Regions from separate parts of the Geobacillus sp. B4113_201601 genome, predicted to be linked through region 2. Evidence: predicted binding sites of a transcription regulator. Region 2 holds the regulator's gene; each other region holds the start of a gene.
The links. Region 2 encodes LexA, which represses DNA repair genes until DNA is damaged. Its sites were predicted from a motif close to CGAACATATGTTCG; they were not measured.

Region 1 (7,051 bases), on a different contig from region 2:
AAACGGGCGGTTGAGGAGACGCTTTCCCGCTATATGGCGCGCCTCCGCGGGCCGGAGACGCTCAGGCGGGCGATGGCGTACTCGCTCGAGGCCGGAGGCAAACGCATTCGTCCGCTTTTATTGTTGGCGACCGTGCAGGCGCTTGGCAAAGATCCCGCCCTTGGTCTGCCGGTTGCCGCGGCGGTGGAAATGATTCATACGTATTCGCTCATTCACGACGACTTGCCAAGCATGGACAATGATGATTTGCGGCGCGGCAAACCGACGAATCATAAAGTGTTTGGCGAGGCGATGGCGATTTTGGCTGGCGATGCGCTGCTGACGTACGCCTTTCAGCTGATCGCCGAAATCGATGACGATCGCATTTCCCCTCCCGTCCGCCTCCAGCTCATCGAACAGCTCGCGCAAGCGGCGGGCCCGGAAGGCATGGTGGCCGGACAGGTCGCCGATATGGAAGGAGAAGGAAAAACGCTTTCGCTTGCAGAACTGGAGTATATCCACCGGCATAAAACCGGGAAAATGCTGCAATACAGCGTGCGTGCCGGAGCGCTCATCGGCGGCGCCAGCACCGAGCAGCAGCGCGAGCTTGAGGCTTTTGCCGACCACTTAGGCCTCGCGTTTCAAATTCGCGATGATATTCTCGACATTGAAGGGGCCGAGGAAAAAATTGGAAAACGAGTCGGCAGCGACCGCGACAACAACAAGGCGACGTATCCGGCTCTTCTCACGCTCGCCGGCGCGAAACAAACGCTGCGGGTTCACATCGAAGAAGCGCAGCGCCATTTGCGACAAGCGAAGGTGAATGGCGCCGCGCTCGCCTACATTTGCGAGCTTGTCGCAGCGCGCGACCATTGAATAGGGCGGCGGCCTTTCCTGTTCGATCAGGGCGAGGCGGCCGCTTTGTTTGTTGTTGGCGATGATAACAGCATAGCTTGACGGAAACGGCGGCGTTTGGCGGCCAAAGTCGATTTTTCGCGCCTGATTATGTATAATAATACTACCTGTATCATAGAAGAACCGGGCCGAAAAACGACGAAACGAAAGCGAGTGATCTTGGTTGGACGTAACAAAAATTGACCATCCGCGCGTCGTGAAAACGATGTCCATCTCCGAACTGAAACAATTGAGCGCCGACATCCGGCGGTTTTTAATTGAAAAGCTGTCGAAAACCGGCGGGCATATCGGTCCGAATTTAGGCGTCGTGGAGTTGACGATCGCCCTCCATCGGGAGTTTGACAGCCCGAAGGACAAGCTCATTTGGGATGTCGGCCATCAGTCATACGTGCATAAAATTTTGACCGGGCGCGCTGCCGAGTTTGATACGCTCCGGCAATACAAAGGGCTGTCCGGGTTTCCGAAGCGAAGTGAAAGCGAGCACGACGTCTGGGAAACAGGCCATAGCTCGACATCGCTGTCAGCGGCGATGGGAATGGCCATCGCCCGCGACTTAAAAGGAACCAATGAATACATCGTCCCGATTATCGGCGACGGGGCGCTCACCGGCGGCATGGCGCTGGAGGCGCTCAACCATATCGGCCATGAAAAAACGGATATGATCGTCATTTTAAACGATAATGAAATGTCGATCGCCCCGAACGTCGGGGCGCTGCATAACGTTCTTGGCCGGCTGCGCACCGCCGGCAAATACCAATGGGTGAAAGATGAGCTCGAGCTGCTGCTCAAGCGCATCCCGGCGGTGGGCGGCAAGCTGGCAGCGACGGCCGAACGGCTGAAAGACAGCTTGAAATATTTGCTCGTTTCCGGTGTTTTTTTTGAAGAGCTCGGGTTCACGTATTTGGGGCCGGTCGACGGTCACGATTTTGAAGACTTGCTCGAGAATTTGCGCTATGCAAAAAAAATGAAGGGCCCGGTGCTCGTGCATGTGATCACAAAGAAAGGGAAAGGCTACAGCCCGGCGGAAAATGACAAAATCGGAACGTGGCACGGAACGGGGCCATACAAAATCGAAACCGGCACGTTTGTCAAAACGAAGGAAGCCGGCCCGTCTTGGAGCGCGTTGGTCAGCGAAACGGTGCGCCGGCTCGCTCGCACTGATCCGCGCATTGTCGCCATTACCCCGGCCATGCCGGTCGGCTCGAAGTTGGAAGGGTTTGCAAGCGAGTTTCCGGAGCGGATGTTTGATGTCGGCATTGCCGAACAGCACGCGACGACGCTGGCGGCCGGGCTGGCGACGCAAGGGATGAAGCCGTTTTTGGCCATTTATTCAACGTTTTTGCAGCGCGCGTACGACCAAGTCGTTCACGACGTCTGTCGGCAAAACGTAAACGTCTTTTTCGCCATCGACCGGGCCGGATTGGTCGGCGCTGACGGCGAAACGCACCAAGGGGTATTTGATATCGCGTTTTTGCGCCATGTGCCGAACTTAGTGTTGATGATGCCAAAAGACGAAAACGAAGGTCAGCACATGGTGTATACGGCTATCCGCTATGACGGCGGGCCGATCGCCATGCGGTTCCCGCGCGGCAACGGACTTGGCGTGCCGCTTGACGAGGAGCTGAAAGAAATTCCGATCGGGACGTGGGAAGTGTTGCGCGACGGTCATGACGCGGCGATTTTGACGTTTGGCACGACGGTTTCAATGGCGCTCGAGGCCGCCGAGGAGCTGGCGAAAGACGGAATGTCTGTCAAGGTGGTGAACGCTCGTTTTATCAAACCGATGGATGAGACGATGCTTCACGATCTGCTTGAGCGTCGCCTGCCGATTTTAACGGTCGAAGAGGCGGTGCTGCAAGGCGGGTTTGGCAGTGCGGTCTTGGAGTTTGCCCATGATCATGGCTATCACGGAGCGGTCATCGAGCGGATGGGGATTCCCGACCGCTTTATCGAGCACGGCAGCGTTGGCGAGCTGCTCCGGGAAATCGGGCTGACGGCGGCTCATATCGTCGACCGGATCAAAACGATGGCGCCAAGAAAACAGAAAAGGGCTTGAAGACGATGAAGGAAAGAAAAGAACGAATCGATGTGCTGCTCGTGGAACGAGGATTGGCGGAAACGCGGGAAAAAGCGAAGCGGGCGGTCATGGCCGGGCTCGTCTATGCGAACGGCGTCCGGCTCGAAAAACCGGGGGAAAAGGTGCCGGCCGACATCCCGCTCGAGGTGAAGGGCAATCCGCTCCCGTATGTCAGCCGCGGCGGTTTGAAATTGGAAAAGGCGCTGCGCGACTTTCAAATCGATATCGAAAACAAAATCGTTCTCGATATCGGGGCGTCAACGGGAGGGTTTACCGACTGCGCCTTGCAGCATGGGGCGAGGCTGTCGTATGCCGTGGACGTCGGCTACAACCAGCTCGCTTGGAAGCTGCGCCAAGACGAGCGCGTTGTCGTGATGGAGCGGACCAACTTTCGTTACGTGACGCCCGACTTGTTTACAAAGGGGCTGCCGGAAGTGGCCGTCATTGATGTATCATTTATTTCGCTTCGCCTTATTTTGCCGGTTGTCAAAACGGTACTCGTGCCCGGCGGCGATGTCGTCGCCCTTGTCAAACCCCAGTTTGAAGCCGGTAAGGAGCACGTCGGCAAAAAAGGCATCGTCCGCGACCCCCGCATTCATCAAGACGTGTTGGAATCGATCGTTCGCTTTGCTTGCCAGCAAGGGTTTGACGTCGTTCATCTGTCGTATTCGCCGATCACCGGCGGTGACGGCAACATTGAGTTTTTGCTGCACGCCGTCTATCCCGGTGAAGACCGAGAGGGAGAAAACCGCCTAGCAGCGCCGATCGCGGATGTGGTGAGCGAGGCGCACGCCTGTTTGCGCGCTGGAGAGGTGCAGGGAAGCGGCCAGTAGGCGGGCTACAAAACCGGTTTCATCGCGGAAAGAGCAGGAGGTGGCCGAATGTGAACAAAGGACAAAGGCATATTAAAATTCGCGAAATCATTATGAACAACGACATCGAGACGCAGGACGAGCTCGTTGACCGGCTGAGGGAAGCCGGCTTTCGCGTGACGCAAGCAACCGTCTCGCGCGATATTAAAGAGATGCAGCTTGTCAAGGTGCCGATGGCCAACGGACGGTACAAATACAGCCTGCCGTCTGACCAGCGCTTCAATCCGCTGCAAAAGCTGAAGCGGGCGCTTGTCGATGTGTTTGTCAAGCTCGATGGGGCGGGCAATTTGCTCGTGTTGCGAACGCTGCCGGGCAACGCCCATGCCATCGGCGTCCTGCTCGATCATTTGGATTGGAACGAAATCGTCGGAACGATTTGCGGTGACGATACGTGCCTCATTATTTGCCGGACGTCGAAAGACGCGAACAAAGTATCCCGCCAGCTGCTTTCCATGCTCTAAAAGGTTGGTGAAAAACCGCTGTTTGCCTTGATCGATGATGGAACGCGTGAACATAGAAGCTGATGCAGCCAGTTTTTCTATTTGAGAAACGATTCCAAGAAGCGGTTGCGTGAGTCAATCACCGGCCCCCTAAAAAGCCGTTGATGAGACGAATGTTCAAAGCGATCGGTTCACCGATTCGAACATATGTGCTATAATGGGTAGGGAGAACGGATCGGACAGGCAAGGAGTGATGGAATGCTCGCGGAACTGTCGATTAAAAATTTTGCCATTATCGAGTCGCTCTCGCTGTCGTTCGACAAAGGACTGACCGTGTTGACCGGGGAAACCGGGGCGGGCAAATCGATCATCATCGATGCGATTCATCTGTTGATCGGCGGCCGCGGTTCCGCCGAATTCGTCCGCTTCGGCGCGGAAAAGGCAGAAATCGAAGGGCTGTTTTTGCTTGACGATGACCGCCATCCGTGCTGCCAAACATGCGCCGATGCCGGCATTGATGTGAGCGATGGAATGGTGGTGCTGCGTCGCGACATCTTAGCCAATGGAAAAAGTGTCTGCCGCATCAACGGCAAACTGGTGACGACGGCGACCTTGCGCGAAATCGGGGCGACGTTGGTGGACATCCACGGTCAGCACGAACATCAAGAGCTGATGGACCCGGCGCGCCATCTGCCGCTGCTCGACGAATTTGGCGGCGCTGAAACGGCGGCGGCGCTCGCCGCTTACCGCGCTGTATATGAGCGGTACGAAACATTGGTGAAAAAAATCAAAAAACTGAGTGAAAACGAACAGCAAATGGCGCATCGTCTCGATTTGCTGACGTTTCAGCTGCGCGAAATCGAGCAGGCGGCGCTCGAGCCGGGCGAAGACGAACGGCTGATGGAAGAGAAAGTGCGCATCGCCAACTTCCAAAAAATTTACACGGCGATCCAGCGAAGCTATGAAGCGCTAGCCGGCGAGGGCCGCGGTCTCGATTCGATCGGGGAAGCGATGCGCCAGCTCGCCGATGTCGCCGCCATGGACGCCGCCCTCAAAGAGGCGCACGATGCGACCGCGAACAGCTACTATTTGCTCGAAGAGGTCCTGTACAAGCTGCGCGATCAGCTCGAGGAACTCGAGTATGACCCGCTGCGGCTCGATGCCATTGAAAGCCGCCTCGCCGACATTCAACAACTGAAGCGGAAATACGGGGCGACGATCGCCGACATTTTGCAATATGCCGAGACGATCGCCGAAGAAATCGAAGCGATCGAAAACCGCGAAACGCATGTGCACGAGCTCGAGCGGCAGCTGGCTGCGGTAACCGATGAATTGCTCGCCGAGGCGAAGCGGCTGACCAACGTTCGGCAGGCGCACGCCCGGCAGTTGTGCGAGCGCATTCACCAAGAGCTGAAAGACTTGTATATGGACAAAACGAAGTTTGACATCGTCTTTGCGAAGCGGGAAGGCCCGCTTGACGCCCCGCTGGTCGACGGCGTGCCGGTCAAGTTTCACGAAGACGGCGTCGACGTTGTCGAGTTTTACCTTTCCACGAACGTCGGCGAACCGCTGAAACCGCTCGCGAAAGTGGCTTCCGGCGGCGAGCTGTCGCGCATCATGCTCGCCCTAAAAACGATTTTTTCCAAGCATCAAGGCGTCACATCGATCATTTTCGATGAAGTCGATACCGGGGTGAGCGGCCGCGTCGCCCAAGCGATGGCGGAAAAAATTTACCGCATCGCCAACCAGTCGCAAGTGCTGTGCATTTCGCACTTGCCTCAAGTCGCGGCGATGGCCGACACCCATTTGCTGATCGCCAAGGAAACGGACGGGGAGCGGACGAAAACGGTCGTGAGAAAGCTGGATGAAGAAGAAAAAGTGAAAGAGATCGGCCGCATGATTTCCGGCGTGGAGATGACGGAATTGACGAAACGGCACGCCAAAGAGCTGCTCGAATTGGCGGCGAAAATGAAACAATAAGCCGCCCGGCGAGGAGGGAAATTCACGTTGAAATGCCCGGTCAAGGGCGAAAATAAAACAAAGAAAGGCCCGGCTTTTGGTTGCTTGAGGCGGGCCGGTTTTGGACGTGCGAGCTGCCCGGATGCAACATCCATTCCGGGCAGCTTTTTTATGTTGGCGGCGATTATATTTTCCCCCGTTCAGGCAAAATTAAAACTGTAACCGTTTTTGCATGGTGTAGGCGGGAGCGAGGAGAGTGAACGACATTGAAGAAAGAGATGGCGCGAACAATCGCAGGAGTGCTGCTCCTTGGCATCATAACGGCCATCGGGTTGTCCAAGCCGATGAAGGAATATGGGCAAATCCCGAAACAGCTTGTTCTGTTTGAAGGTGATGCGGTCAAATGGAACACCGCCTCCCTTCCAGCGCAAGCGGCCGTGAATGTACAAAACGCTCCCGAAACGCTCGAAGTCGAGCAGAAAAACGGTTCATTGGCAGTCAAGGCGAAACGGCGCGGACAAGGAACAATGGTGCTTGAAGTCGCCGGGATGCCGATTAAGCAAGTGGATGTCAAGGTGCTGCCGACGCTCAAAGTCATTCCCGGCGGGCAATCGATCGGCGTCAAGCTCAATACGGTCGGCGTCCTTGTCGTCGGCTACCATCTTGTTGAAACCGACCATGGAAAACAATCGCCGGGCGAAGCGGCCGGCATCCAAGTCGGCGACATCATTACCGGCATCAATGGCCAAAAAATTGAAAACATGAGCGACCTCTCCCCTTTCATTGAGGAAGCCGGAAAAACAGGAAAA
Region 2 (7,051 bases):
CTGGCTGTTTTTGCATGAGCGGCTTGACGCGTCCTTTTGGATGGGCGGGGCGCTCATCGTCGCGGGAGTGGCGGTGGCGGTGCGGAGCGGGCAAAGTGCGTAAGGACAGCGAAGCGCCCGCGCAGGGGCGTCCTCTGCTTGCCATTTTTTGGTCATGGTTTGATGCCTAATCACTTGAATCTACGCTGGAAGCGATTACCCGCCCGCTTTTTCCCCCACCGCCCGCCGCGGCAGTTTCCAGCCGTACGTGTATGACAAAATGCGAAGAGCAGCGACGGCAATAAACAGCACATACAGCTCCACGGGCGACTCCGCCCATTTCAGGCCGACGGCGATGCCGGCTAAAATCGCCCAAGCGGCGTAAATTTCCGCATGCAGCACAAGCGGCTTCCGCCCGGCAAGCACGTCCCGGATGATGCCGCCGCCGCTGCCGGTCAACACTGCCGCGACGATGACCGCGCTTAATGGATGGCCCATTTTTGCGGCATACAGCGCCCCTTGGATGGCGAATGCCGATAACCCGAGGGCGTCAAAAAAGTTGCCCCACCGCTTCCATGGCGGGAGCATCTGCTTCGGAAACAAATAGACGATCGTCATCGAGACTAAGGCGACAAGAAAGAGCGAACCTTGTTCCCATAACGCCGATACGGGAACCCCAATCAGCAAATTGCGCACGGCCCCGCCGCCAAACGCCGTGACGATCCCTAAAATATAGACGCCAAGCAAATCATATTCCTCTTCCATCGCGACGATCGCCCCGCTGATGGCAAAGGCGATCGTGCCGATGATGCTCAATATTTCCCACGTCATTCGTGCTGTTCCTTTCCGTGTCGTGTTCTTGTATCATTGTAGAGGCAAAAGCGGCGGGAATCAATCGTTTTTTCGGGAATGAACTAGCCGTGCGCTGCTTGAATTTGGTATGATGAACAAAGAGGACACAGCCGCTTTCGGTCATTCGCGGAAAGCCGAGCGAAGCCCGTGCCGATGGCCGGGATGCGCTCGAGCGTCCGCGCCATAAAAACGGTTGGCGCTCCATGCGGATCACATGGCTGCGCCCGAGAGGAGAAGGAAGGCTATGAGCCGCGAACAAGCCATCATCGTCGGCTGCCAACTTCATGGAATCGATGACGAGCGGTTTCGCTATTCGATGGAGGAGCTCGCTGCGCTCGTTGCGACCGCCAACGGTGAGGTGGTAGCCGAGTTGACACAAAAACGGGAAGCGCCGCACCCGGCGACGTACATCGGCAAAGGAAAAACAGAGGAACTTGCCGCTCTCGTCAAACAGCTGACGCCGGATCTTGTCATTTTCAACAGTGAACTTTCTCCTAGTCAAGCCCGCAATTTGACGAACATGCTTGGCGAGGTGAAAGTGATTGATCGGACGCAGCTCATTTTAGACATTTTTGCAAGGCGCGCCCGTTCGAAAGAAGGAAAGCTGCAAGTGGAGCTCGCGCAGCTCGAGTATCTGTTGCCGCGCCTTGGCGGCCAAGGCGCGGCGCTATCTCGCTTGGGCGGCGGCATCGGCACGCGCGGTCCGGGGGAGACGAAGCTGGAGACCGACCGGCGCCACATTCGCCGCCGCATCGACGACATTAAAGCCGAACTGCGCCGCATCGCCGAACATCGCGAGCGGTACCGCGGGCGCCGGCAAAAAAATCACGCGTTTCAAGTGGCGCTCGTCGGCTATACGAACGCCGGCAAATCGACGATTTTTAATCGGCTGACGGCGGCCGATTCGTTCGAGGAAAATTTGCTGTTTGCGACGCTCGACCCGCTGACGCGCCAATGCGTCCTTCCGTGTGGGTATACGGTGCTTGTCACCGACACGGTCGGGTTCATTCAAGACTTGCCGACGACGCTTGTCGCCGCGTTCCGCTCGACGCTCGAGGAGGTGACGGAAGCGGATCTGTTGCTGCACATCGTCGATTCGTCGCATCCCGATTACGCCGAACATGAGCGAACGGTGTTGCAGCTCGTTGCGGAGTTGGGGGCGTCCTCCATTCCGATGGTCACAGTGTACAATAAACGTGACCGGCAGGCGCCAGAATTCATTCCGACGACAACCGAGGCGCTCGTCATGAGCGCGCTTTCTGCCGCTGATATCGAACGGCTTCGCGCGTTTTTGGAGGAGGCGATCAAGCGGCAAATGGTCCTTTACCACGCCTCGATTCCAAGCGGCCAAGGAAAATGGCTCGCACGGTTAAAAGCGGACACGATTTTGCAGCAATGGCGCTATAATGAACAAGAAGGGACGTACGAATGCGAAGGGTACGTGCTCCCGACTCACCCGCTTTACAGGGAGCTGCAATCATTCCAATGATAGAAAGGGTTCACCAATGTTTTGGACAACATGGAAACACGGAGAGACGATCGCTGCGCTGATCGAAGAAGTGGAGGCGCAAATTGCCCCGATCCATCGCTCGATTGAGAGGCTGGTTGACGGAAACCAGCATCGCGTCCTTGACAGTTTCCGCCGCCATCAAGTGAGCGACGGCCATTTCATCCCGACAACGGGCTACGGCTATGATGATGTCGGCCGTGACACGCTCGATCGCATTTACGCCGATGTATTCGGCGCGGAAGCCGGCCTAGTGCGCCCGCAAATCATTTCCGGCACGCACGCGATTGCCATCGCGCTGTTTGGCGTGCTGCGCCCGGGCGATGAATTGCTCTACATCACGGGCGCCCCCTATGACACGCTTGAGGAGATCGTCGGCGTCCGCGGCCGCGGCGTCGGTTCGCTGAACGAGTTTGGCATTCGTTATCGGAGCGTGCCGCTTACGGCGGACGGAGCCGTTGATTTTCCGGCGGTGCGCGAGGCGATCCACGAGCGGACGAAAATGATCGGCATCCAGCGCTCGCGCGGGTATGCGACGCGCCCGTCGTTTACGGTCGATGAAATCGCCAAGATGATCGCCTTTGTCAAAGCGATCAAGCCGGATGTCGTTGTGTTTGTCGACAATTGCTACGGGGAGTTTGTCGAGGAAAAAGAGCCTTGCCATGTCGGCGCCGATTTGATGGCCGGTTCGTTGATCAAAAACCCTGGAGGGGGATTGGCGAAAACAGGAGGGTATATCGTCGGCAGGCACCAATATGTTGAAGCGTGCGCCTATCGGATGACCTCGCCGGGCATCGGCGCCGAAGTCGGCCCTTCGCTGTACAGCCTGCTTGAGATGTATCAAGGGTTTTTCCTCGCTCCGCACGTCGTCGGCCAAGCGCTCAAAGGGGCGGTGTTCACCGCCGCATTGCTCGAGCGGGTCGGGCTTGAGACTTCGCCGTCATGGAACGCGAAGCGCACCGATTTGGTGCAGTCGGTCCGCTTTAATGATCCAGAGCAAATGGTTGCTTTTTGCCAAGCCATTCAAGCGGCTTCCCCGGTGAACGCCCATTTCACTCCGTACCCGAGCGACATGCCCGGCTACGAGGATCAAGTGATCATGGCGGCGGGCACGTTCGTGCAAGGAGCCAGCATCGAGCTGACGGCGGACGGGCCGCTGCGTCCGCCATACGTGGCGTACGTGCAGGGCGGATTGACGTATTCTCATGTCAAAATCGCCGTTTGCTCCGCTGTTCACCGCTTGCTGGAACAGCAGCTCATTTGTTTGTGAGAAAAGGTAACATATAATTGACTGTTTTCTTCACATTATGATAAAATAAAGGTATGAAAAGCGAGGAGGAATTGGCATGAGCAGCCAAATTCGTCGTTCCATGCCATTGTTTCCGATCGGGATTGTGATGCAGCTGACGGACTTATCGGCCCGGCAAATTCGCTATTACGAAGAGCACGGCCTCGTCACGCCGGCGCGCACCGAAGGCAATCGGCGTCTGTTTTCGCTCAATGACATCGATCGTTTGCTTGAAATTAAAGATTTGATTGATCAAGGCGTCAACCTCGCTGGAATTAAGCGCATTTTTGCCGCGCGGCAGGAAGGGCGTCACGAACAGCCGGAAAAAGTCGACAAGGCAGGAAAGCCGAAGCTGTCGGACGAAGAGCTGCGCGAAATTTTGCGGACGGAGCTGCTTCAGGCCGGGCGGTTTCAGCGCGCATCGCTTCGCCAAGGAGATCTCGCTCGCTTCTTTCACTAACGATGGGAAATGATTTCGGAGCCGGTGAGGAGGTTCAAGATGGCAAAATATACGCGTGAAGACATTATGCGCATCGTCAAGGAAGAAAACGTCAAATACATCCGCCTGCAATTTACCGATATTTTAGGCACGATTAAAAACGTGGAAATTCCGATCAGCCAGCTGGAAAAAGCGCTGAACAACAAAATGATGTTTGACGGGTCGTCGATCGAGGGGTTTGTCCGCATCGAAGAATCGGACATGTATTTGTACCCTGACTTGGACACGTTTGTCATCTTTCCGTGGACGGCGGAAAAAGGGAAAGTCGCCCGCTTTATTTGCGACATTTACAATGCCGACGGCACGCCGTTTGAAGGCTGCCCGCGCTATAACTTAAAACGCGTGCTCAAAGAGATGGAAGCGCTCGGCTTCACGGCGTTCAACTTAGGGGCGGAACCGGAGTTTTTCCTCTTTAAGCTCGATGAAAAAGGGCACCCGACGATGGAGTTGAACGACCGAGGCGGCTATTTCGATTTAGCGCCGACGGATTTGGGGGAAAACTGCCGGCGGGACATCGTGCTTGAGCTCGAAGAAATGGGGTTTGAAATCGAAGCGTCCCATCACGAAGTTGCCCCAGGACAGCATGAAATTGATTTCAAATACGCCCACGCCATCAAAGCGTGCGATGATATTCAGACGTTCAAGCTCGTCGTGAAGACGATCGCCCGCAAGCATGGGCTGCACGCGACGTTCATGCCGAAGCCGATTTTCGGCATCAACGGCTCGGGTATGCACTGCAACTTGTCGCTGTTCCGCAACGGGGAAAACGCCTTTTTTGATCCGAACGGCGAGTTGCAGTTGAGCGAAACGGCCCGCCAGTTTATCGCCGGCGTGCTGAAACACGCGCCGAACTTTACGGCGGTGACGAACCCGACCGTCAACTCGTACAAGCGGCTCGTTCCGGGCTATGAAGCGCCGTGCTATGTCGCTTGGTCGGCGCGCAACCGCAGCCCGCTCATTCGCATTCCGGCTTCGCGCGGCATGAGCACGCGCATTGAGGTGCGCAGTGTTGACCCGTCGGCGAACCCGTACTTAGCGATGGCGGTGCTGTTGGCGGCGGGGCTTGACGGCATTCGCAACAAACTCACCCCTCCGGCACCGGTGGACCGGAACATTTACGTCATGACGAAAGAAGAACGGCTCGAAGAAGGCATTGTCGATTTGCCGGCTACGCTCATTGAGGCGCTTGAAAACTTGAAGTCCGACGAAGTGATCGTCCAAGCGCTCGGCAAGCATTTATTCGAGCACTTCGTTGAAGCGAAAGAAATCGAGTGGGATATGTATCGGACGACCGTCCACCAATGGGAATTGGATCAATACATGGAGCTGTACTAATCAAAAAGAGGGTATCCCAAAAAGATCGGGATACCCTCTTTCGTTGCTCTATATACGTGCTGACTGCTTCGGCCGCACGATCGGTTGCGTCGATCTTGAAGGCAGACAGCCTTTAGGTCAGCCCCTCTTTTATATAGGTACCGGTGCTTCCGGCCCATGATTGGTTGTGCCGATCTTGAAGGCAGGCAATCTTTTGGGTTAGCTCCTCTTTTATATACGTACCGGTGCTTCCGGCCCATGATTGGTTGTGCCTACCCTGAAGCCAGACACCTTGTGGACCGCCCTTTTTTATGCGGTCTAACTTGTTCGGCTCGCGCGCTTCCGCCATGCCGCCTTGTGGACCGGCCCTTTTCCGCGGCCGGCCGCTCACACCCGGCAACCACGCTGTTCGGGTTTTGGCTCAAGCCCCGTCCGCCTCGTTGCGGCGGCGCGCGGCGTCAGCCGACAAGGTGATGGACGTTTGTCCGCCCCGTCCGCCGTCTTCGTTGCGCTTCCGTTAGCCGATCAGGCGATAGACGCCGATCACCTTGCCGAGAATCGTGCAATCGCGGACGATGATCGGCTCGAGATGAGCGTTTTCCGGCTGCAGGCGGATATGATCCTTTTCTTTGAAAAAGCGCTTGACGGTCGCTTCATTGTCTTCGGTCATGGCCACGACGATGTCGCCGTTTTGGGCCGATGATTGCTGGCGGACGATGACGTAGTCGCCGTCCAAAATGCCGGCTTCGATCATGCTGTCGCCCATCACTTCAAGCATAAACAGCTGTTCTTCGCCGGCGGCGAGCCGTTTCGGCAGCGGGAAATAGTCCTCGATGTTTTCTACGGCCGTAATCGGCTGCCCGGCGGTCACTTTCCCGATAATCGGCACCGAGACGATGTCCTCGCCCTCTTTTTCCTTCCCGCCATCGTTGTCCAAAATTTCAATGGCGCGCGGCTTGGTCGGGTCGCGGCGGATGTATCCTTTGCTTTCCAACCGCGCCAAATGCCCATGGACAGTCGAACTCGACGCCAGTCCGACCGCCTCCCCAATCTCCCTCACCGAGGGCGGATAGCCCTTCGTTTTGACTTCCTGCTTAATAAACTCTAAAATTTGCTGCTGCCGTTTCGACAGTTTCGTCATTCCCTGCACCTCCGGCAAGTCATTTGCCTTCATTATATCATGCCGAAAGGGAAAAAACAAACATAAGTTCGAATTTTTTGTTGACACAAACAAACGTTCCTGATTATAATGAAGGAAAGCGAACGAATATTCTCTTTTTGGGGTGGGGAAAATGAAGAAGACGTTTGTGCACTATCTAGTATTTTCGGTTTTGATGACGCTTTTCACAGCCGCGTTCATCTACGCTGGCAGTCCGGTCGATAAACAGGAATATGTGACGGTGACCGTCGCATCAGGCGATACGCTTTGGGGGTTGGCCAAGCAATATGAACAGGAGCACGGCTTATCGCCGGACGAATTCATCCGCTGGGTGGTGGAGGTGAACCATCTTCGCAGTTCCCGTCTCACAGCGGGTGAACAGATCGTCATTCCCGTGTTAAAATCGAAGCGGGGCGGTTCATTGGCCGCCAATCAGTAACAAGAAAGAAGGGA
Region 3 (7,051 bases), on a different contig from region 2:
CGTGAACGGTCATTACATGCGTATGGCCGAGCACATAGTTTTTTAGCGTCAGCCGCAGACAGTGGAGGAAGCTGAGCCGTGAAGAAAGAAATTCGTTTCGGCTCGTCGGTTCGCCATCGAAGACAAGCGAGTATACGAGCCGGTACTCGATGGCTAAAAACAAGCTGGTCATCAAGACAATCGCTGTGAACAATCGTTTGTTCCATTGCCTGCGGACAACGCCGTCAAACAACCACACCGCCCCCATCGCGGCGAGGAAAAAGAAAAATCCGAGCACAAAGCTGGCGTAAAACGGAAGCAAGATGATCGCAAGCCACTCTTTCCACGTCGCTTCCCCTTTGCGGATGGAAAGAAATGCCCATAGCGCCAGCGGCATGCCGAGCGTGCTCAGCATCCCGGACGGCCAAAACGGCGTCAGGGCGAAGGCGAGGGAGACGCCGACGCGAATCAGCCATGATTCCGGATTCGGCAAAAAGTGGCGGCGAAGCAGCCAATACATGCCCAAAAAAGCGAAAATACGCGTGATCGTCTGGCTGAGCGCGTACGCCACCATGGAAGGGAATAAGGCGTGCAGCCACACGATGCCGCTGAATTCCGTCCCAAAGGCGTTGCGCGGCAGGCCGTTGATCACTTGCGGGATGACGGCGTCGATGGGGCCGAACAGCTCGCCGCTCCGGACCAGCACCCGATACCAAGCAATGTTGGAATCCATGTTGTCATGGACACGAATATGGGCATGTTCCCCGAGAAGATATAGAGGGGACAGATAGGCCGCCAAGATGATCCATGCCGCGATGAGCGCCTTTCGTTCGTTCCGTTCCACGTCTGGCTTCCCTCCTTTCGAAAAGCGAAATCATCGCAACATCCGACATTATACGAAGCAATGATTAAGAAATGATAAGAAAGAGGTAAAGAAGCGGTGAAGGCCAAGCAAAAAAGCCCGCTTCAACCGGCCGAAGCCTTCGGGAGAACGATTAGAATCCACCACCGTCCCCCAAACGGAGCCGCGGTCGCTAAGCCTAAGGAGGACGGCGGGGATCAAGGTGAAAAAACAGTCTATATAAGTTGCCATTTTGTTTTCCATGGCGTTGTTCGCCGTTCTTGTCACGGTGCCAACTTGTCAGGTGATAAGATGGGACATGGAGACCGGAGATTCTTTATTACAACCTAATATATTAAGTTGCCATTTTGTTTTCCATCCCGCTGATTACTCTGATATTGGCTTGTATTTAGATGAAACCTGCAACGAAAACTCGGAAATTCTTTATTGCAACTTATATAGCTTCCCTTTTTTATCTACCTTCATGATTTGGGCCACAATCACTCGCTTTGTCCATCTTCATGCTTGACGGTGGTCACAGCAGAGAAAAAGGGGCCAGAGGGTGCCTCCTAGTTGGTTGAACCCTCTCTTGCGCCCTCATTAGATGTGGAAGACAGGAGCTGAACAAAGCATTTCATTTTGAAACACGATGTTGCGAATAGGCATTGTTCAATCCTCATCGTATGTTAGAAGGCCGGTGAAACGTGCTGATTTGCGCCCAACCGCCAGTGTTTCGACGTGTATGTTGGCAAGGTTGCTCAAATGGAGCAAGTCAGGTTGCCCTTAGACTCCCTTCTTCCATCACCGGCCTTTTCGATTGGCTGCTGGCTTGCGTGTTGCTCTTTCACCGCCAACGGTCAGTTAGCTACCCGCGCGGCCGGAACTGAAGCAACCGGCTAGGCGAACAGACCGATCACCCGTCCGAGGCCGCGCCGTTTTCGCTTTGGTGGTTGAGGCGGTTCGTGGGATGATGGCGGCTTGTTATTCAGCTGTTGCTCGAGCCGGGCGACGAGCTGTTCGAGCGCGGCGAGGCGGGCAGTGATTTCTTCCATTTCCCGACGGTGATGCAGCAATTGAACGGAGACGACGTCGTCGGCTTTTTGGCCGAGCTGCTGTTCGAGTTGATCAAGGCGCGAAGAGATGCGGGCGATTTCCGGTTCGAAGGATGGCTGGCGCAAAACGTCGAGCGTGGGCGACGGCGCTTCTTGTTTCGGTTGGTTGTCGGTTGGCAACGACGCTGCAGCGGAAGGGTGCCGCGCGGCTGCAGGCCGTTCCAAGGCCGCGCCTTGTTCGAATTTGACGCGCTCCAACAAAGCGATCGTGTTTTCATCGAACAAGTAATGGCCGGCTTCATTTTTGCGCAGCGGGATGTCATACTTCCGCACCCAGCGTTGGATGGTTTTCGGTGAAACACCAAGACGGGCGGCGACATCGGTCGTTTTTATTTCCATCGTTTCACTCCTCCCTTTCTCCTTCTTGTTCTATCTTTTTTTCATTGAGGGCGCGAACTCCTTCCTGACCGACAAAACTAGTGGCGATTCGACAAAGAAAGCCGAAAAGGACGGCATTTCGCCACATGGGAAAAAAGATGGCGGCAGGCATAGGATTTGTCGCGGCCATTTGGTAGAATAAAAGGTAAAGAACGGTGAACGAAACAAGGGGGAACGTTGATGGCGACATGGGGGCTTGAATGGCTAGAAGGGATTGCGGCGGTATGGCGGCAGCCGCTCCTTTATTATGGCGCCTTGCTCGCCTTGGCCGCCGGTTGGCGGCGGGTGAAGCGCGAGCGCCACGATTTTCACGTGCGCGTCTACAGTCCATGGAAAGAATGGCGGGGGCTTTGGACAAGCGGATGGCTTCCGGGGGCGGTGCTGTCAGCGGTGGCGCTTGGGGCGGGCCTCGTCGTGCCGAAGGAGGTCGTTTGGACGGTGACCGCGCTCACGGTGCTGCTTGGCTTGACGATGGAAGCGCGGCTATTGTCGGCGGCGTATACGCTGGGGGGGACGCTGCTCGTGCTCGCGATGGCCGAGCGCGGCAGGATGGCTGTTCCTTGGCTTCGCGATGGCGTAGAAGCAGCGCCGGTGTTGGCGCTGTGGCTGACGTTGCTGTTGGCGGCTGAAGGATGGCTCATCATTCGGACGCGAACGGAGCCCGCTTCGCCGCAGCTTTTGAAAAGCAAGCGGGGAATGACCATCGGCCGGCAATGGGTGCAGCGCCTCTGGTTTGTGCCGGTCGTGTTGCCGATGGCTGGCGGCTCGCTGCCGTCGCTTCCATGGTGGCCGTTTGCTGTCGGCGGGGAAGGGCATTCGTTTTGGCTTGTTCCGTTTCTGATCGGGTTTTCTCAGCGTCGCCATCATGTGCGGCCGCCCGAGGCGGCGCGTCGGGAAGGGCGGCTCGTGCTGCTGCTGGCCGGCGTTGTTGCCGTGTTGGCGACAGGAAGCGTATGGTATGCGCCGCTGGCGGTGGCGGCGGGAGCGGTGGCGGTCATCGGGCGTGAATGGATCGCTTTTTCTGGCCGCCGCGCCGACAGCGCTTCCCCACCCCGCTTTGCCCGTCATCCGCACGGAGTGGTCATCGTCGGGGTGCTGCCGGGGTCAAAGGCGGAAAAAATGGGGCTTTCGATTGGGGAAGTGATCTGCAAAACGAACGGGGTGCCAGTGCGGACGGAGGCGGAGTTTTACGAAGCGCTCCAGCGCAACCGCGCATTTTGCAAATTGGAAGTGATCGGCGATAACGGGGAAGTTCGCTTTGTCCAAGGGGCGCTCTATGAGGATGAACACCATGAGCTTGGGCTGCTGTTCGTCCGTGAGCGCGGCTCCTTGGCATCGGAAGCTGTTTCGTAAAGGAGAAGACAATCATGTGGTTTTTGGCGGCGCTTTTCATACCGTGTCTCTTAGTGTTGTTGTTCGCGCGGGTGACGTACAATCGGTACATCGCGGTGCTGTTGACCGTCGCCCTGCTTGTAGCTTCTTATCTGAAAGGGTATACGGACCAGTTTCATGAAATCGTGGCCGATGTTGCTTCCACGATAGCCGGGTTTTTGTGGGCAGGGCGCATGCTTGAGCGCTTGAAGGAAAAATGAAGGGCGATGGCCGGCGGCGCGGCTGTGATGATCAACGCTTTTTCCCGCCGGTGGGCGGTGAAGCAAGCAAAGCGGAGCCGGTGATGGACTCGCGCAGCCGCTTCTCGGAATCGTTTCTTAATATAGAAAAACTTGTTCCATCGATCAAGGCAAACAGCGGTTTTTCATCGACCTTAACAAGGCCGGCGGAAATAGCTGTTTTTTCCGATCAATGGATGAACGTGTGAAAAGAAGCGCTGATGATACAACGTTTCTCTATTGGAGAAACGATGCTAGGAATCGGTATGTACTATTAAATCACCAGCCTCTAAAGGAGCGGACGGGGAAGAAGGAACCAGTCCGCTTTTTGGCGTTGCTAAAAAGGGCGATGATGGCCGCAAAATCGAGATGTCGTTGCTCTGCGTCTGCGCCCCGCTGCACTGATGCCAGCGCCTCTGTCTGTTGATGGGGCGCTTCGTCTTGTTCCTTGAGACAGCGGTTTCTTCCCGAAAGTGCAGGAAAGAGGGAGCGATGGAAAACGCTGAACGGATTGGTACGAATATGAGTTCGCATTTTTGATGCGCCGATGGAGCCGATGTGGTACAATGGGGAAAGATGGTACGGAGAAGGAGGCGGAACGGTGGAGGGCCGTTTTCAACTAGTTTCATCTTATCAACCGCAAGGCGATCAACCGCAGGCGATCGCCAAGCTCGTTGACGGGTTGCGGCAGGGAGTGAAGCACCAAACGCTGCTTGGGGCGACGGGGACGGGCAAAACGTTTACGATCTCGAACGTGATTGCCCAAGTCAACAAACCAACGCTCGTCATCGCCCACAACAAAACGCTCGCTGGCCAATTGTACAGCGAGCTGAAGGAGTTTTTCCCGCACAACGCCGTCGAATATTTTGTCAGCTATTACGATTACTATCAGCCGGAAGCGTACGTGCCGCAGACGGATACGTACATTGAAAAAGACGCGAAAATCAACGATGAAATCGATAAATTGCGGCACTCGGCAACATCGGCTTTGTTTGAGCGCCGGGACGTCATCATCGTCGCCAGCGTGTCGTGCATTTACGGTTTAGGGTCGCCGGAAGAATACCGGGAGCTCGTCGTTTCATTGCGCGTCGGGATGGAAATCGAGCGCAACGCGTTGCTGCGGCGGCTCGTTGACATCCAATACGACCGCAATGATATCGACTTCCGGCGCGGCACGTTCCGCGTCCGCGGCGATGTCGTCGAAATTTTCCCCGCGTCGCGCGATGAACATTGCATCCGCGTCGAATTTTTCGGCGATGAAATCGACCGCATCCGCGAGGTGGACGCCTTGACCGGCGAGGTGCTCGGCGAGCGTGAGCACGTCGCTATTTTCCCGGCGTCGCACTTTGTCACGCGCGAGGAGAAAATGCGGCTCGCCATTCAAAACATCGAACAAGAGCTCGAGGAGCGGCTCGCCGAACTGCGCGCGCAAGGGAAGCTTTTGGAGGCGCAGCGGCTCGAGCAGCGGACGCGCTATGATCTTGAAATGATGCGCGAGATGGGCTTTTGTTCCGGCATCGAAAACTACTCGCGCCACTTGGCGCTGCGGCCGCCGGGCTCGACGCCGTACACCTTGCTTGACTATTTTCCGGACGATTTTTTGATCATCATTGATGAGTCGCACGTCACCTTGCCGCAGCTGCGCGGCATGTACAACGGCGACCGGGCGCGCAAGCAAGTGCTCGTCGACCACGGCTTCCGCCTGCCGTCGGCGCTTGACAACCGGCCGCTCACGTTTGAAGAGTTCGAGCAAAAAATCAAGCAAATTATTTACGTCTCCGCGACGCCGGGGCCGTATGAGCTTGAGCATAGCCCGGGCGTTGTCGAACAAATCATCCGCCCGACCGGGCTGTTGGATCCGACGATCGACGTCCGTCCGACGAACGGGCAAATCGACGATTTGATCGGCGAAATTCGCGAGCGGGTCGAGCGGAACGAGCGGACGTTGGTCACAACGTTGACGAAAAAAATGGCTGAAGACTTGACCGATTATTTGAAAGAAGCCGGCATCAAAGTCGCTTACTTGCATTCGGAAATCAAAACGCTGGAGCGCATTGAAATCATCCGCGACTTGCGGCTCGGCAAATATGATGTGCTTGTTGGCATCAACTTGCTGCGGGAAGGATTGGACATTCCGGAAGTGTCGCTTGTCGCCATTTTGGACGCCGACAAAGAAGGGTTTTTGCGCTCGGAGCGTTCGCTCATCCAGACGATCGGCCGCGCGGCGCGCAACGCGAACGGCCATGTGATCATGTACGCCGATACAGTGACGAAATCGATGGAAATTGCCATTCAAGAAACGAAGCGGCGCCGGACGATTCAGGAAGCGTACAACCAAGAGCACGGCATCGTGCCGCGCACGGTGAAAAAGGAGATTCGTGACGTCATCCGCGCGACGTATGCGGCGGAAGAGACGGAGACGTACGAGGCGAAGGCGCCGGCCAAGATGACGAAGCAGGAGCGGGAAGAGCTGATTCGAACGCTCGAGGCGGAAATGAAAGCAGCGGCCAAAGCGCTCGACTTCGAGCGGGCCGCCCAGCTGCGTGATGCCATTTTCGAGTTGAAAGCGGAAGGGTGACGGGAATGGAGAAAATTATCATCAAAGGGGCGCGCGCCCATAACTTAAAAAACATTGACGTCGAAATCCCGCGCGGCAAGCTTGTTGTATTGACCGGGCTGTCGGGTTCGGGAAAGTCGTCGCTGGCGTTTGATACGATTTACGCGGAAGGGCAGCGGCGCTACGTCGAATCGTTGTCGGCGTACGCCCGCCAGTTTTTAGGGCAGATGGACAAGCCGGATGTCGATGCGATCGAAGGATTGTCGCCGGCCATTTCGATCGACCAAAAGACGACAAGCCGCAACCCGCGTTCCACGGTCGGCACGGTGACGGAAATTTACGACTACTTGCGGCTGTTGTTCGCCCGTATCGGCCGGCCGTTCTGCCCAACGCACGGCATCGAAATTCAATCGCAGACGATCGAGCAAATGGTCGACCGGCTGCTCGCGTACCCGGAGCGGACGAAAATGCAAATTTTGGCGCCGATCGTCTCGGGACGAAAAGGGACGCACGCGAAAGTGCTTGACGATATCCGCAAACAAGGGTATGTGCGCGTCCGCATTGACGGCGAGAT

Region 1: a site for LexA is predicted at 4,484-4,497, ahead of recN (DNA repair protein RecN). Genes of this name have one in related genera too.
Region 3: a site for LexA is predicted at 4,438-4,451, ahead of uvrB (excinuclease ABC subunit UvrB). Genes of this name have one in related genera too.

What each region holds. Positions count from the first base shown of each region.
Region 1 is NZ_LQYX01000014.1:20,030-27,080, forward strand. It holds gene B4113_RS02165 (polyprenyl synthetase family protein) at 1-855, shown strand, start outside; gene dxs (1-deoxy-D-xylulose-5-phosphate synthase) at 1,058-2,950, shown strand; gene B4113_RS02175 (TlyA family RNA methyltransferase) at 2,956-3,804, shown strand; gene ahrC (transcriptional regulator AhrC/ArgR) at 3,855-4,304, shown strand; gene recN (DNA repair protein RecN) at 4,542-6,263, shown strand; gene B4113_RS19815 (hypothetical protein) at 6,291-6,464, shown strand; gene spoIVB (SpoIVB peptidase) at 6,509-7,051, shown strand, end outside.
Region 2 is NZ_LQYX01000121.1:311,179-318,229, forward strand. It holds gene B4113_RS17995 (DMT family transporter) at 1-103, shown strand, start outside; gene B4113_RS18000 (trimeric intracellular cation channel family protein) at 196-810, opposite strand; gene hflX (GTPase HflX) at 1,076-2,320, shown strand; gene B4113_RS18010 (methionine gamma-lyase family protein) at 2,337-3,608, shown strand; gene B4113_RS18015 (MerR family transcriptional regulator) at 3,685-4,086, shown strand; gene glnA (type I glutamate--ammonia ligase) at 4,126-5,460, shown strand; gene lexA (transcriptional repressor LexA) at 5,957-6,580, opposite strand; gene yneA (cell division suppressor protein YneA) at 6,732-7,037, shown strand.
Region 3 is NZ_LQYX01000094.1:87,558-94,608, forward strand. It holds gene B4113_RS13710 (DUF6044 family protein) at 1-823, opposite strand, end outside; gene B4113_RS13720 (MerR family transcriptional regulator) at 1,717-2,271, opposite strand; gene B4113_RS13725 (PDZ domain-containing protein) at 2,491-3,663, shown strand; gene B4113_RS13730 (CsbA family protein) at 3,678-3,902, shown strand; gene B4113_RS13735 (hypothetical protein) at 3,899-4,129, shown strand; gene uvrB (excinuclease ABC subunit UvrB) at 4,522-6,498, shown strand; gene uvrA (excinuclease ABC subunit UvrA) at 6,504-7,051, shown strand, end outside.